DNA from 3 places in the Luteimonas soli genome. Region 3 is predicted to be linked to each of the others. Evidence: predicted binding sites of a transcription regulator. Region 3 holds the regulator's gene; each other region holds the start of a gene.

Region 1 (4,322 bases), on a different contig from region 3:
GGGCCGGCTCAGGTACAGGATCCCCGACCAATGCGAGGAATCCACGTGCACTTTCGCCCGGCCCACGTCGCTGGCCAGCGTGATCCGGAACTTCGCATGCGACTGCGTCGGCGGCATCGGCTTGAGCGGCTCGCCGACGATCCGCGACACCGCCTCCGTCAACCCGCCGATCTCCATCCGCTCCACCGAGTTGCGCCCCGGGAACGCGCCCTGCTGCTCGGGATAGGTCAACCCGAGCGCCGCCTCGCGCAGCCCCTGCGCATCCGCGGGGCCGAGGAAGTCGTCGACGATGATCAGTGAGGTTGGCATGGGCGCGCAGCCTAGCCCCGTGGACGGCCTTGCTCAAGCCACACCACGACGATGTCCCTTGCGCACAAACAAAAACCCCGCCTCGCGGCGGGGTTTTCGTTGTTGCGATTGCAGCGGTTGGCGTGGATCAGAAACCCATGCCGCCCATGTCGCCCATGCCGCCGCCCGGCGGCATCGCCGGCTCTTCCTTCTTCGGCAGCTCGGCCACCATGGCTTCGGTGGTGATCATCAGGCCGGCGATCGAGGCTGCGTTCTGCAGCGCCGAGCGGGTGACCTTGGTCGGGTCGAGGATGCCGAACTCGATCATGTCGCCGTACTCGCCGGTCGCGGCGTTGTAGCCGTAGTTGCCCTTGCCGTCCTTGACCGCGTTGAGGACCACGCTCGGCTCTTCGCCGCAGTTGGCGACGATCTCGCGCAGCGGGGCTTCCATTGCGCGCAGGGCGATGACGATGCCGTGGTTCTGGTCTTCGTTGGCGCCCTTGATCTCGCCGATCGCCTGCAGCGCGCGCACCAGGGCGACGCCGCCGCCCGGGACCACGCCTTCTTCGACGGCTGCGCGCGTGGCGTGCAGGGCGTCTTCGACGCGGGCCTTCTTTTCCTTCATCTCGATCTCGGTCGAGGCGCCGACCTTGATCACCGCCACGCCGCCGGCCAGCTTGGCCACGCGCTCCTGCAGCTTTTCGCGGTCGTAGTCCGAAGAGGTCTCTTCGATCTGCGCCTTGATCTGCTTGATGCGGCCTTCGATGCCGGAGGTGTCGCCGGCGCCGTCGATGATGGTGGTGTTCTCCTTCGAGACCTGGATCTTCTTGGCGCGGCCGAGGTCCTTGATCGTCGCCTTCTCGAGCGACAGGCCCACTTCCTCGCTGATCACGGTGCCGCCGGTGAGGATCGCCATGTCCTCGAGCATCGCCTTGCGGCGGTCGCCGAAGCCCGGGGCCTTCACGGCGCAGACCTTGACGATGCCGCGGATGGTGTTGACCACCAGGGTCGCCAGGGCTTCGCCTTCAACCTCTTCCGCCACGATCAGCAGCGGCTTGCCGGCCTTGGCCACGCCTTCGAGCACGGGCAGCAGGTCGCGGACGTTGGAGATCTTCTTGTCGTGCAGCAGGATGAAGGGATCATCCAGCTCGGCCGACATCGACTGCTGGTTGTTGATGAAGTACGGCGACAGGTAGCCGCGGTCGAACTGCATGCCTTCGACGACGTCGAGTTCGTTGTCCAGGCCCGAGCCCTCTTCAACGGTGATCACGCCTTCCTTGCCGACCTTCTTCATCGCGTCGGCGATGATGTCGCCGATCGAGGCGTCGGAGTTGGCCGAGATCGTGCCGACCTGGGCGATGGCCTTGTCGTCGGCGGTGGGCTTGGAGAGCTTCTTGAGCTCGTCGACGGCGGCCTTGACGGCCTGGTCGATGCCGCGCTTGAGGTCCATCGGGTTCATGCCGGCGGCGACCGCCTTGGAACCTTCGCGGATGAAGGCCTGCGCCAGCACGGTGGCGGTGGTGGTGCCGTCGCCGGCGTTGTCGGAAGTCTTGGAAGCAACTTCCTTCACCATCTGCGCGCCCATGTTCTCGAACTTGTCGGCCAGCTCGATCTCCTTGGCGACGGACACGCCGTCCTTGGTGATCGTCGGGGCGCCATAGCTCTTGTCGAGCACGACGTTGCGGCCCTTCGGGCCGAGGGTTGCCTTGACGGCGTTGGCGAGGGTGTTGACGCCGCGCACCATCTTTGCGCGCGCGTCTTCACCGAAGCGGATTTCTTTTGCGGACATGTTGAAACTCCGGGATTGGGAATTCGAGTCGTAGGGCGGGTCTTGACCCGCCACTGGAATGAGCGATTGCGCGATGGCGGGTCGAGACCCGCCCTACATCAGGCGAGAACCGCCAGGATGTCGTCCTCGCGCACGATCTTGTATTCGACGCCTTCGAGCTTGTAGGCGCTGCCCGAGTACTGGCCGTAGATGACCTTGTCGCCGACCTTGACCTTGGGGGCGCGCAGCTGGCCGTTGTCCAGCGCCTTGCCTTCGCCGACGGCGACCACTTCGCCCTTGGTCGGCTTTTCCTTGGCGTTGTCGGGGATGACGATGCCGCCGGCGGAGACTTCGTCGGCTTCGATCGGCTTGACGACCACGCGGTCGTAGAGCGGCTTGAGATTCATTGCAACCCTCGCAAGTGATTGATTAGTTTGAGAAAACAGGTAGAACGGGGCGCGGATTCTAGCAGTCGCGCAAGGCGAGTGCCAAACCAGCGGACGAGAAAACCCGGCAGGCCGGGGATGCACCGGAGATGGGGCGGGCTGCGGACCTTTCAAGGCCGCCGGCGGAAAATTTCCGGCGCAGGCACCCACCCTCGTCCGGTGGATAGGGTTGGCCCCGGATTGTGGCGGCGGGGACGGGTGGAGACGATGGCCGGATCGTCCCTCCGGAGCACGCCATGGCCCTCGCGCACCTCCGCCTCGCCCGCCTACTCGCCGGCACGCTGCTGCTGGCCTGCGGCAGCGCCCCGGCCGCGGTCTTCGTCAACGAGCTGCACTACGACAACGCCGGTGGCGACAGCGGGGAGCGGATCGAGATTGTCGCCACCGACGGCGAGAGCCTGGCCGGCTACCGGATCCACCTGTACAGCGGCGGCAGCTCGCCCGGCAGCGCAGGCACCTACGGCAGCGCGGCGGTGCCCGGCGGCAGCACCACGAGCTGCGGCGGCAGCGTGCGGATCGCCACGGTGGTGCGCAGCGGCCTGCAGAACGGCCCCAACGACGCCATCGCCCTGGTCGACGCCAGCGGTCAGGTGGTGCAGTTCCTCGGCTACGAAGGCAGCGTCACCGCGGCCAGCGGCCCGGCCGCCGGCCTGACCAGCGACAGCCTGCCGGTGGCCGAAAACGGCAGCACGCCCGCCGGGACCTCGCTGCAGTTGCGCGGCTCGGGCAGCGGCTACGACGACTTCAGCTGGGCGGGTTCGTCGGCGGACAGCTTCGGCGCCTGCAACGATGGCCAGAGCTTCAGCGGCGGCAACCCGGCGCCGATCCTGGTGTCGACCACGCCCGCCGATGGCGCCACCGGCTTCCCGGCCGCGGGCGACCTGGAAGTGGTGTTCAACGAAGTGGTGAGCGCTGCCAACGGCGCCTTCGCGCTGACGTGCGACGTGTCCGGCAACGTGCCGCTGACGCATCCGGCCTCGGGCGCGGGCTTCGTGCTGTCCACCAATACCGCGCTGCACGGCGGCGAGCACTGCGTGCTGTCGATCGACGCTGCAAAGCTCACCGACGCCGGCGGCGCGCATCCGGGCACCGGTGCGTCGATCGGCTTCGACGTCGCCAAAGGCGGCGGTGGCGACGGGGACGACGACTACTACTCGCGCGTCAACGCCAGCAGCCCGGGCCAGCTGCGCTGCTCGCTGCACGAAACGATCCGCGGCCACACCGTGTATCCGTACAGCGGCAGTGGCACCAGCACGTGGACGATCCTGGAGATCGCCGACGAGGACCCGGACAACGCCGGCCGCGTCATCGACGCCTATCGCAACCGCAGCTACGCCAAGGGCAGCGACCGTGCGGGTACCGGCTCTGGGCTCACCTACAACCGCGAGCACACCTGGCCCAACTCGCTGGGCTTCGGCAGCCGGACCGGCGACAGGGGCCTGCCCAACGCGCCCTACACCGACACCCACATGCTCTATCTCGCGGACACGGGCTACAACAGCGATCGCGGCAACAAGCCCAACGCCGACTGCCCGGCGTCGGCCAACTGCGGCGCGCGCGCCACCGAGGCCAACGGCGGCCGCGGCGGCGGCAGCGGCGCGGGCGACTCGAACTGGGTGAAGGGCCCGGACGGCAACGGCGGCTCCTTCGAGCCCTGGGACGCGCGCAAGGGCGACATGGCGCGCGCGGTGATGTACATGGCGATCCGCTACGAGGGCGGGCAGGACGCTGCTACCGGGCAGTCCGAGCCCGACCTCGAACTCACCGACAACCGCAGCCTGATCGTGAAGACCTCGGGCTCGCCGGCCTACATGGGCCTG
Region 2 (4,322 bases), on a different contig from region 3:
GCACGGGCACAGGCCACGGCCGCCAATGCGGTCGCGCTGGGCGCGGGCTCGGTCGCCGACCGTGCCGACAGCGTCTCGGTCGGCAGCGTTGGCGGCGAGCGGCAGGTCACCAACGTCGCCGCCGGCACGCAGGACACCGACGCGGTCAACCTGGGCCAGTTCAACGCCGCGCTCGAGGACGTCGACGCGGGCCTGGCCGGTGCGGTGAAGTACGACGACGAAGACAAGTCGACCCTGACCCTTGCCGGCGACGGCGGCACCACCATCGCCAACGTGGCGCCGGGCATGCTGTCGACGACCAGCACCGAGGCGGTCAACGGCGCGCAGCTGTTCGGCATGGGCGATTCGATGGCCCAGTTCCTGGGCGGCGGGGCGTCGATGGGCGCGGACGGCTTCAGCGGTCCGTCCTACATGATCCAGGGCGGCAGCTACTACAGCGTCGGCGACGCGCTCGGTGCCATCGACGGTGCGATCAGCGGCATCGACAGCCGCCTGAGCGCGCTGGAAACCGGAGCCGGCTCGACGGATGCCACCACGCCTGCAACCGCCGCCAGCGGAGGCGCCCGGCAGCCGGTCGACGACCGTGTCGCCGGCGGTGACACGCCGGCCGGTCCGTCCCGCGACGCCGGCACGACCGGGACCCCGGCGCCGTCGGGCGGCACCGGCCCGGTCACCGGCGGCCAGTCGGCTCCCGTGGCGCAGGCCCCGGTGCCGGCGGCGCTCGACCAGGAGACCCTGGACTCGGCCAACGCCTACACCGACACCACCGCCACCAAGACGCTGGCGTCGGCCAATGCCTACACCGACACGAAGTTCAATGCACTGGACGACCAGTTCCAGCAGCTGAGCGACAACCTCGGTGCGCGGCTGAGCCAGCAGGACGAGCGCATCGACCGCATGGGCGCGATGAGCTCGGCGATGATGAACATGGCGATGAACGCCGCCGGCGGACGCAGCGAACGCGGCCGAGTGGCGGTCGGTGCCGGCTGGCAGAACGGCGAAAGCGCCCTGTCGGTGGGCTACTCGAAGCAGATCGGCGAACGCGCGTCGTTCTCGATCGGCGGTGCGTTCAGCAATGGCGACAACTCGGCCGGCATCGGTTTCGGGTTCGACCTGTAGCGCCCTGCGTGGCCCGCGTCGCCGGTCCCACCGGCGGCGCGACGCACGCCGCCGGCCTGGCCGAGCCTTCTCCCGGCGCGGCCAACGGCGACGCGGACCACGACCTTTTCTTCCTTCAGCCCCGGCCTCGTCCGGGGTTCTTTTTTTTGGTTCTTCGCATTCCGGGGATGCGCGGCCGGGCCAGTCGCGCGGGTTCCGGTGGTTCGCGGCGCGAAAAGCACGTCGGGGATGTAACCCCGACCTACGGCTGCCCAACGAACCCCCGATCCGGCTGCTACGCGCCCGACGGCGCGCCTGATCGACGCGGGAACCCCGCCCCACGGACGCGGTCGAAGACAGCTCACGGCCCCGGGACGCCCCGGCTGCACCCTCGATGCTGTCCCCCGGTTTGCAGGGGCCGCGTTTTAGGTTAAGCGCCCCCAGACCCGATCGACTGTTCCATGAACGGAACGCTGGGAACTTCCCTTTTCGTTAGCAGTCGTATATGGACACTGCTAAAATGACGCCCATGACCGCAACCACGTTCAATCAAGCCCTCGTCCCCAACAACCTGCCGGTGCCCAGCGCGCTCGGCTCGCTGGACGCCTACATCGGCGCGGTGCACCAGATCCCGGTGCTCTCCGTCGAGGACGAACAGGCGCTCGCGCACCGCTTCCGCAACGAGGAAGACCTCGACGCCGCCCGCGAACTGGTGCATTCGCACCTGCGTTTCGTGGTGCACGTCGCGCGCGGCTACAACGGCTACGGCCTGCCGCTCGGCGACCTGATCCAGGAAGGCAACATCGGCCTGATGAAGGCGGTCAAGCGCTTCGACCCGGAAGTGGGCGTGCGCCTGGTCAGCTTCGCCGTGCACTGGATCCGCGCCGAGATGCACGAGTACATCCTCAAGAACTGGCGCATCGTCAAGGTCGCCACGACCAAGGCGCAGCGCAAGCTGTTCTTCAACCTGCGCAAGAGCAAGAAGCGCCTGGGCTGGTTGAACGCCGAGGAAGTGCGCGCCGTGGCCGCCGACCTCAACGTGTCCGAGCGCGAGGTGCTGGAGATGGAGTCGCGCCTGTCCGGCCGCGACATCGGCTTCGACGCGCCCGCCAGCGAGGACGACGACCACGCCCCGCCGTCGCCGTCGGCCTACCTGGTGACCAACGACGAAGACCCGTCCGAGGCCTACGAGCGCATGGACAGCGAGGACCACCAGCTGCAGCTGCTGCGCGAAGGCATGAGCCGGCTGGACGACCGCTCGCGCGACATCATCAGGCGCCGCTGGCTGGACGACGACAACAAGGTCACCCTGCAGGAACTGGCCGACGAGTACGGCGTCTCCGCCGAACGCATCCGCCAGGTCGAGGCGAACGCGCTGAAGAAGATGAAGGCGTTGTTTGCGGCTTGAAGCCGGGATTCGGGATTCGTAAAAGCAGGACGCCAGGCGGCGATTGAAGTGCATGACGACGGCCCGGGAAACCGGGCCGTTTCCGTTTGCGGGCAATCCGCGCGGAGGGCATCGCCCATCGCCCGGGATTCATCGCTCTTCCGAATCCCGAATCCCGAATCCCGAATCCCTGCCCAGGATGATCCGCGCCGCGCGCTGGTAGCTCCAGTACGCCCAGGTCCAGTTGAGCATCACCACCAGCCGGTTGCGGAAGCCGATCAGGAAGAAGATGTGCGCGGTGAGCCAGAACCACCACGCCAGCGCGCCCGACAGTTTCAGCTTGCCCAGGTGCACCACCGCGGCCATGCGGCCAATGGTCGCGAGGTTGCCGTAGTCGCGGTAGCGGAACGCCGCCGCCGGCTTGCCGGCGATGCGTGCGCGGATCGCGTTGGCGACGTGGCGGCCCATCTGCTTGGCCGCCGGCGCGACGCCGGGCACCGGCTTGCCGTCCTGCTGGACCGAGGCGAGGTCGCCGGCCACGAACACGTCGGGTTTGCCGGGCACGGAAAGATCCGCCTCCACCTGCACGCGCCCGGCGCGGTCGAGCGGAACGCCGAGCGCGCGCGCCAGCGGTGATGCCGCCACGCCTGCGGCCCACAGCACCGTGCGCGCGGCGATGCGCTCGTCGCCGAGCAGCACGCCGTCGGCGTCGATCGCGTTCACCGGCGTGCCGGTGCGGACCTCGACGCCGAGCTTCTCCAGCTGCCGGCGCGCCTTCCCTGACAGCGAGTCGGGGAAGGTCGACAGCACCCGCGGCCCGGCTTCAAGCAACAGCACGCGCGCGTCGCGCGGCTCGATGTTGCGGAATTCGCGCTTGAGCGTGTGCCGTGCGATCTCGGCCAGGGTGCCGGCCAGCTCCACGCCGGTCGGCCCGCCGCCGACGATGGCGAAGGTCAGCAGCGCCTGCTTCGCGGCCGGGTCGCGTTCCGCTTCCGCGCGCTCGAACGCGGACAGGATCCGGCGCCGGATGTGCAGCGCGTCGTCGAGCGTCTTCAGCCCCGGTGCGTGCGCGGCCCAGTCGTCGTGGCCGAAATAGGCGTGGGTGGCGCCGCTGGCCAGCAGCAGGTGGTCGTAGCGCAGCGCGTCGCCGCGTTCTAGCCGTACCTCGCGCGCGGTGGTGTCGATGCCGGCGACCGTTTCCATCAGCACCGTCACGTTGCGCTGCCACTGCAGGATGTGGCGCAGCGGCGCTGCGATGTCCGGTGCCGACAGTCCGGCGGTGGCGACCTGGTACAGCAGCGGCTGGAACAGGTGGTGGTTGCCGCGGTCGAGCAGGGTGACGCGCACCGGCGCCTTCGCCAGCGCGCGCGTCGCCCACAGGCCGGCGAAGCCGCCGCCGATGACGACGACGTGCGGCAGGTCGCTGCCCGGGTTCCGGCTGCTGTCCATGTGGCCTCGTGATCGCGGGGGTGGCGCAATGATGCCGGTTCGCGCGTCGTGAAGCAGGCAGCGGTGGCGGGAGGTGGCGGTGGCGCGATGCCCATCGCCAGCGCGTCGCGGCGCGGGGGGCGGTTGCGCTAGGCTCTTCGCAACCACCGCCCGGACCCGGCCATGCCCGACAACGAAAAACGCATCGCCCTGCTGATCGACGCAGACAACGCGCCCGCATCGAAGATCGACGTGATCCTCGCCGAGGTCGCGCGCCACGGCGAGGCCAACGTGCGCCGCGCCTACGGCAACTGGAAGAGCCAGCACCTCAACGGCTGGGAGAAGGTGCTGCATACCTACGCGATCCGGCCGATCCAGCAGTTCGCGTATTCCACCGGCAAGAACGCCT
Region 3 (4,322 bases):
CCTGCCGCGACTGGCCCAGTGCGCGCAGCTTCTGGCCGACGATCTCGGCGGTGGCGCCGCCGATGCCCGAATCGACCTCGTCGAACACCATCGTCGGCACCGCATCGTGACCCAGCGCGGCGACCTCGATCGCCAGCGAGATGCGCGACAGTTCGCCGCCTGACGCCACCTTGCGCAGCGGTCGCGGCGGCTGCCCGGCGTTGGCCGACACAAGGAATTCGACACGCTCGGCGCCCTGCGGATCGGGGCGTCCGGTTTCGGCCGGCTCGAGTGCGACCTCGAAATGCCCGCCGCCCATGCCGAGCTCGGTGATCAACGCGGTGGTGGCCTTCGACAGCGCCTTGCCGGCCTTGGTGCGCGCCTTGCCGAGGACTTCGGCGGCCTTGCGCCAGCCGTCACCGGCCGCGGTGATCTCGCCGTCGAGCGCCTGCAGCCGCACGGCGGCGTTGCGGAGCGAGTCGAGCTCGGCCGCCAGCGCGTCACGCTGCGCCTCGAGTCCTTCGGGCGCGACCTGGTGCTTGCGCGACAGTTCGTGCAGCCGGGTAAGCCGCCGCTCGAGTTCGTCGAGTTGCACCGGGTCGACGTCGAGGTCGGCGCGGACGCGTTCGAGCAGCAACCCGGCTTCGTCGAGCTGGATCGCGGCGGCATCGAGCATCGCGTCCACTTCGGCCAGGCGCGGCTCGTGTTCGTGCATCCGCACCAGCTCGCCGCGCAGCTGCTGCAGCAGCCGCGGCAGGGCTGCCGAATCGTCGCCGTCGAGGCGGGCGAGGGCGCTGTCGCAGGCGGCGATCAGCCCGGCCGAGTGGGCCTGGCGGCGGTGCGAGGCGTCGAGGTCGGCGATCGAGGCCGGGTCGATGGGTTCGCGGTCGAGTTCGGCGAGCTGGTGTTCGAGCCATTCGCCGCGCTCGGTGACGTCGCCGGGTCGGCCTTCGCGTGCCCGGGTGAGGGTGTCGCGCTCGCGCAGCAGGGCGGACCAGCGCTGCGCGGCGCCGGAAACCGCGGCCAGCAGTGCGTCGTGCCCGCCGAAGGCGTCAAGCAGTGCCAGCTGGCTGGGCCTGGACAGCAGCGCCTGGTGTTCATGCTGGCCGTGGATCTCGACCAGCCGTCCGGCCAGCGCAGCCAGTTGCGACAGCGTCGCCGGCCGGCCGTTGATCCACGCGCGCGAGCCGCCGTCGGCGCGCAGCGTGCGGCGCAGCTGGCAGGCGTCGCCGTCGTCGAATTCCTCCTCGCGCAGCCACTGCCGCGCATCGTCGGAGGCGGCCAGGTCAAACTCCGCGTGCAGCTCCGCGCGTTCGGCGCCGTGGCGGACCATGCCGCTGTCCGCGCGCTGGCCTGACAGGAAGCCCAAGGCGTCGACCAGCAGCGACTTGCCGGCGCCGGTTTCCCCGGAAATGACGGTCAGGCCCGCACCGAATTCGAGTTCGGCCGCCGTGACGACGGCGAAATCACGGATGGCGAGATGGGTGAGCATGCGTGCGGATTGTGCAGTGGGCCGGGGGCAATGACCAAGGGGTGGCGCGATGCCGGTCCGCTTGATAGCCGGTCGTCGTTGCAGGCGGTGAGACGCCCGCCGCCCGGCCGCGGGATTTCCCGCAACCGCTTGCGCCCGCGTCGCCGGGGACATATATCAAGGCCATGGCCCGCAGGATCGACAACCAGGACAGCCTCGACCCGCGCACGCGGCAGCTGCTGCGCGCACTGATCGGGCGCTACATCCGCGACGGCCAGCCGGTCGGTTCGCAGACCCTGGCGCGCCACGCCGGGCTCGACGTCAGCCCGGCCACGATCCGCAACATCCTGTCCGACCTCGAGGAAATTGGCCTGCTGGCCGCACCCCACACCTCGGCCGGCCGCATCCCCACCGCGCGCGGGCTGCGCGTGTTCGTCGACAGCCTGATCGAGTGGCGGTCGCCGGAGGAGCGGCAGATCCAGCTGATCCACGAGGGCCTGGCCGCGCAGGCGTCCACCCAGGAGGTCCTGCGCGAGGCGTCTTCGCGGCTGTCGGACATCTCCCGTTTCGTGGGCCTGGTCACGGTGCCGCGGCGCGACCGCTTCGCCTTCCGCCACATCGACTTCGTGCGCCTGGACGAGCGCCGGGTGCTTGCGATCCTCGTGTTCACGGACGGCGAGATCCAGAACCGCGCCGTGGAAATGCCGCGCCCGCTGTCGGCCAGCGAACTCGAATGGATCGCCAACTACCTCAACCAGAACTACGCCGGCCTCGGCCTTGCCGAGATCCGCGAGCGGCTGGTGGGCGAGCTCGACCACGAGCGGCGCGAAGTGGACAAGCGCATGGCCGCCACCGTGGCGCTGGCGCAGGCCACCCTGCAGCCGGGCGACGGCGAGGACATGCTGGTAAGCGGCCAGACCAAGCTCATGGGCGGGACGCAGGGCCTGGCCGACATCGAGCACCTGCGCGAGCTTTTCGAGGCCTTCCAGCGCAAGAGCGAGCTGCTGCAGGTGCTCGAAGGCTGCCTGCGCGCGGACGGCGTGCGCCTGTTCATCGGCGAGGAGTCGGGCGTGACCTCGATGGAGCAGTGCAGCCTGATCGCCGCCCCGTACGCCAGCGACGGGCGCGTGCTGGGCGTACTGGGTGTCATCGGGCCCACGCGCATGGATTACGACCGCGTCATCACCACCGTCCAGGCCACCGCCCAGGCGCTGTCGCGGACCATGGCCGAACGGGTGGGGTGAGCCGAAGCCCCTGAAGGCTCGCCCTTCGCGCCTGCCGGGGTTGGGTTTCCGGCCCCGGCCCCTACATCGGTACGCGGACCCGCGCCGGGAGATCGCCCGGCGCCGATACGGCAACCGCCACCAGGACTTCCCGACCCCGATGACCATGCATCCAGAACAAGACGACGTCACCACTCCGGCCGCTGGCGATGCCTTCGGCAACGACGCCACCATCGAAACCGACCAGCTGGTCGAACAGCTCAAGGGCGAGCTCGAACAGCTCCGCGCCAAGTCGCTGGTCGAGCACGCCGACCTGGAGAACCAGCGCAAGCGGCTGGAGCGCGACGTGCGCAATGCCTGCCGCTTCGCCAACAAGCAGCTGCTGGGCGACCTGCTGCCGGTGTTCGACAGCCTCGAAGCCGCGCTGGCCAACGCCCCGGCCGCGGACCCGATGCGCGACGGCGTGGTGCTGATCCTGCGCGAGCTCGGCCGCGTCGCCGAGAACAACGGCCTGGTCGAGATCGCACCCGGGCCGGGCGACGCCTTCAACCCCGACCACCACCAGGCCATGAGCGTGATCGAAGCGGACGGCATCGCCCCGCACGCGGTCGCCCAGGTCTTCCAGAAGGGCTTCATGCTCCACGAGCAGCTGCTGCGCCCGGCGCTGGTGGCAGTCGCCAAGGGCGACTGACCCGCCGCCGCACGGCCGCCGGCGCGGCGCTTGAACCGCCGGCCCGCGACCCCAGATAGCGTTTATCGGGCGGCCCGGCCGCCCACCCAGACAAGCAATCCAGGCAATTCCGAGAGGGAACCAAACAATGGCAAAGATCATCGGCATCGACCTCGGCACGACCAACTCGTGCGTGGCGATCATGGACGGCGGCAAGGCCAAGGTCATCGAGAACAGCGAGGGTGATCGCACCACGCCGTCGATCGTGGCCTACACCAAGGACGGCGAAGTGCTGGTCGGCGCGTCCGCCAAGCGCCAGGCCGTCACCAACCCCAAGAACACCTTCTACGCGGTCAAGCGCCTGATCGGGCGCAAGTTCAGCGACGCCGAAGTCCAGAAGGACATCGGCCTGGTCTCCTACCAGATCGTCGAGCACGACAACGGCGATGCCTGGGTCGCGACCAGCGACGGCAAGAAGCTGTCCGCGCAGGAAGTCTCCGCGCGCATCCTCGAGAAGATGAAGAAGACCGCCGAAGCCTACCTGGGCGAGACGGTCACCGAAGCGGTGATCACCGTGCCGGCCTACTTCAACGACTCGCAGCGCCAGGCGACCAAGGACGCCGGCAAGATCGCCGGCCTCGACGTCAAGCGCATCATCAACGAACCGACCGCGGCCGCGCTGGCCTACGGCCTGGACAAGGAAGGCGGCGACCGCAAGATCGCCGTGTACGACCTGGGCGGCGGCACTTTCGACATGTCGATCATCGAGATCGCCAACGTCGACGGCGAGAAGCAGTTCGAGGTGCTGTCGACCAATGGCGACACCTTCCTCGGCGGCGAGGACTTCGACAAGCGCGTCATCGATTACCTGGTCGACGAGTTCAACAAGGACCAGGGCATCGACCTGCGCAAGGACCCGCTGGCCCTGCAGCGCCTGAAGGACGCGGCCGAGCGCGCCAAGATCGAGCTGTCGAGCGCG

Evidence for each region. The regulator HrcA, encoded in region 3, represses chaperone genes, less so after heat shock. The targets are predictions, from matches to a motif close to TTNGCACTCNNNNNNNNNGAGTGCNAA.
Region 1: a site for HrcA is predicted at 2,522-2,548, ahead of groES (co-chaperone GroES). Genes of this name have one in related genera too.
Region 2: a site for HrcA is predicted at 1,591-1,617, ahead of rpoH (RNA polymerase sigma factor RpoH). Genes of this name have one in related genera too.

The regions. Positions count from the first base shown of each region.
Region 1 is NZ_JBHRYA010000007.1:732,455-736,776, reverse strand. It holds gene ACFONC_RS10685 (DUF6445 family protein) at 1-309, opposite strand, end outside; gene groL (chaperonin GroEL) at 437-2,077, opposite strand; gene groES (co-chaperone GroES) at 2,176-2,463, opposite strand; gene ACFONC_RS10670 (endonuclease) at 2,739-4,322, shown strand, end outside.
Region 2 is NZ_JBHRYA010000007.1:516,188-520,509, forward strand. It holds gene ACFONC_RS09690 (YadA-like family protein) at 1-1,119, shown strand, start outside; gene rpoH (RNA polymerase sigma factor RpoH) at 1,619-2,506, shown strand; gene ACFONC_RS09700 (NAD(P)/FAD-dependent oxidoreductase) at 2,636-3,934, opposite strand; gene ACFONC_RS09705 (NYN domain-containing protein) at 4,097-4,322, shown strand, end outside.
Region 3 is NZ_JBHRYA010000003.1:332,434-336,755, forward strand. It holds gene recN (DNA repair protein RecN) at 1-1,471, opposite strand, end outside; gene hrcA (heat-inducible transcriptional repressor HrcA) at 1,636-2,694, shown strand; gene grpE (nucleotide exchange factor GrpE) at 2,840-3,364, shown strand; gene dnaK (molecular chaperone DnaK) at 3,492-4,322, shown strand, end outside.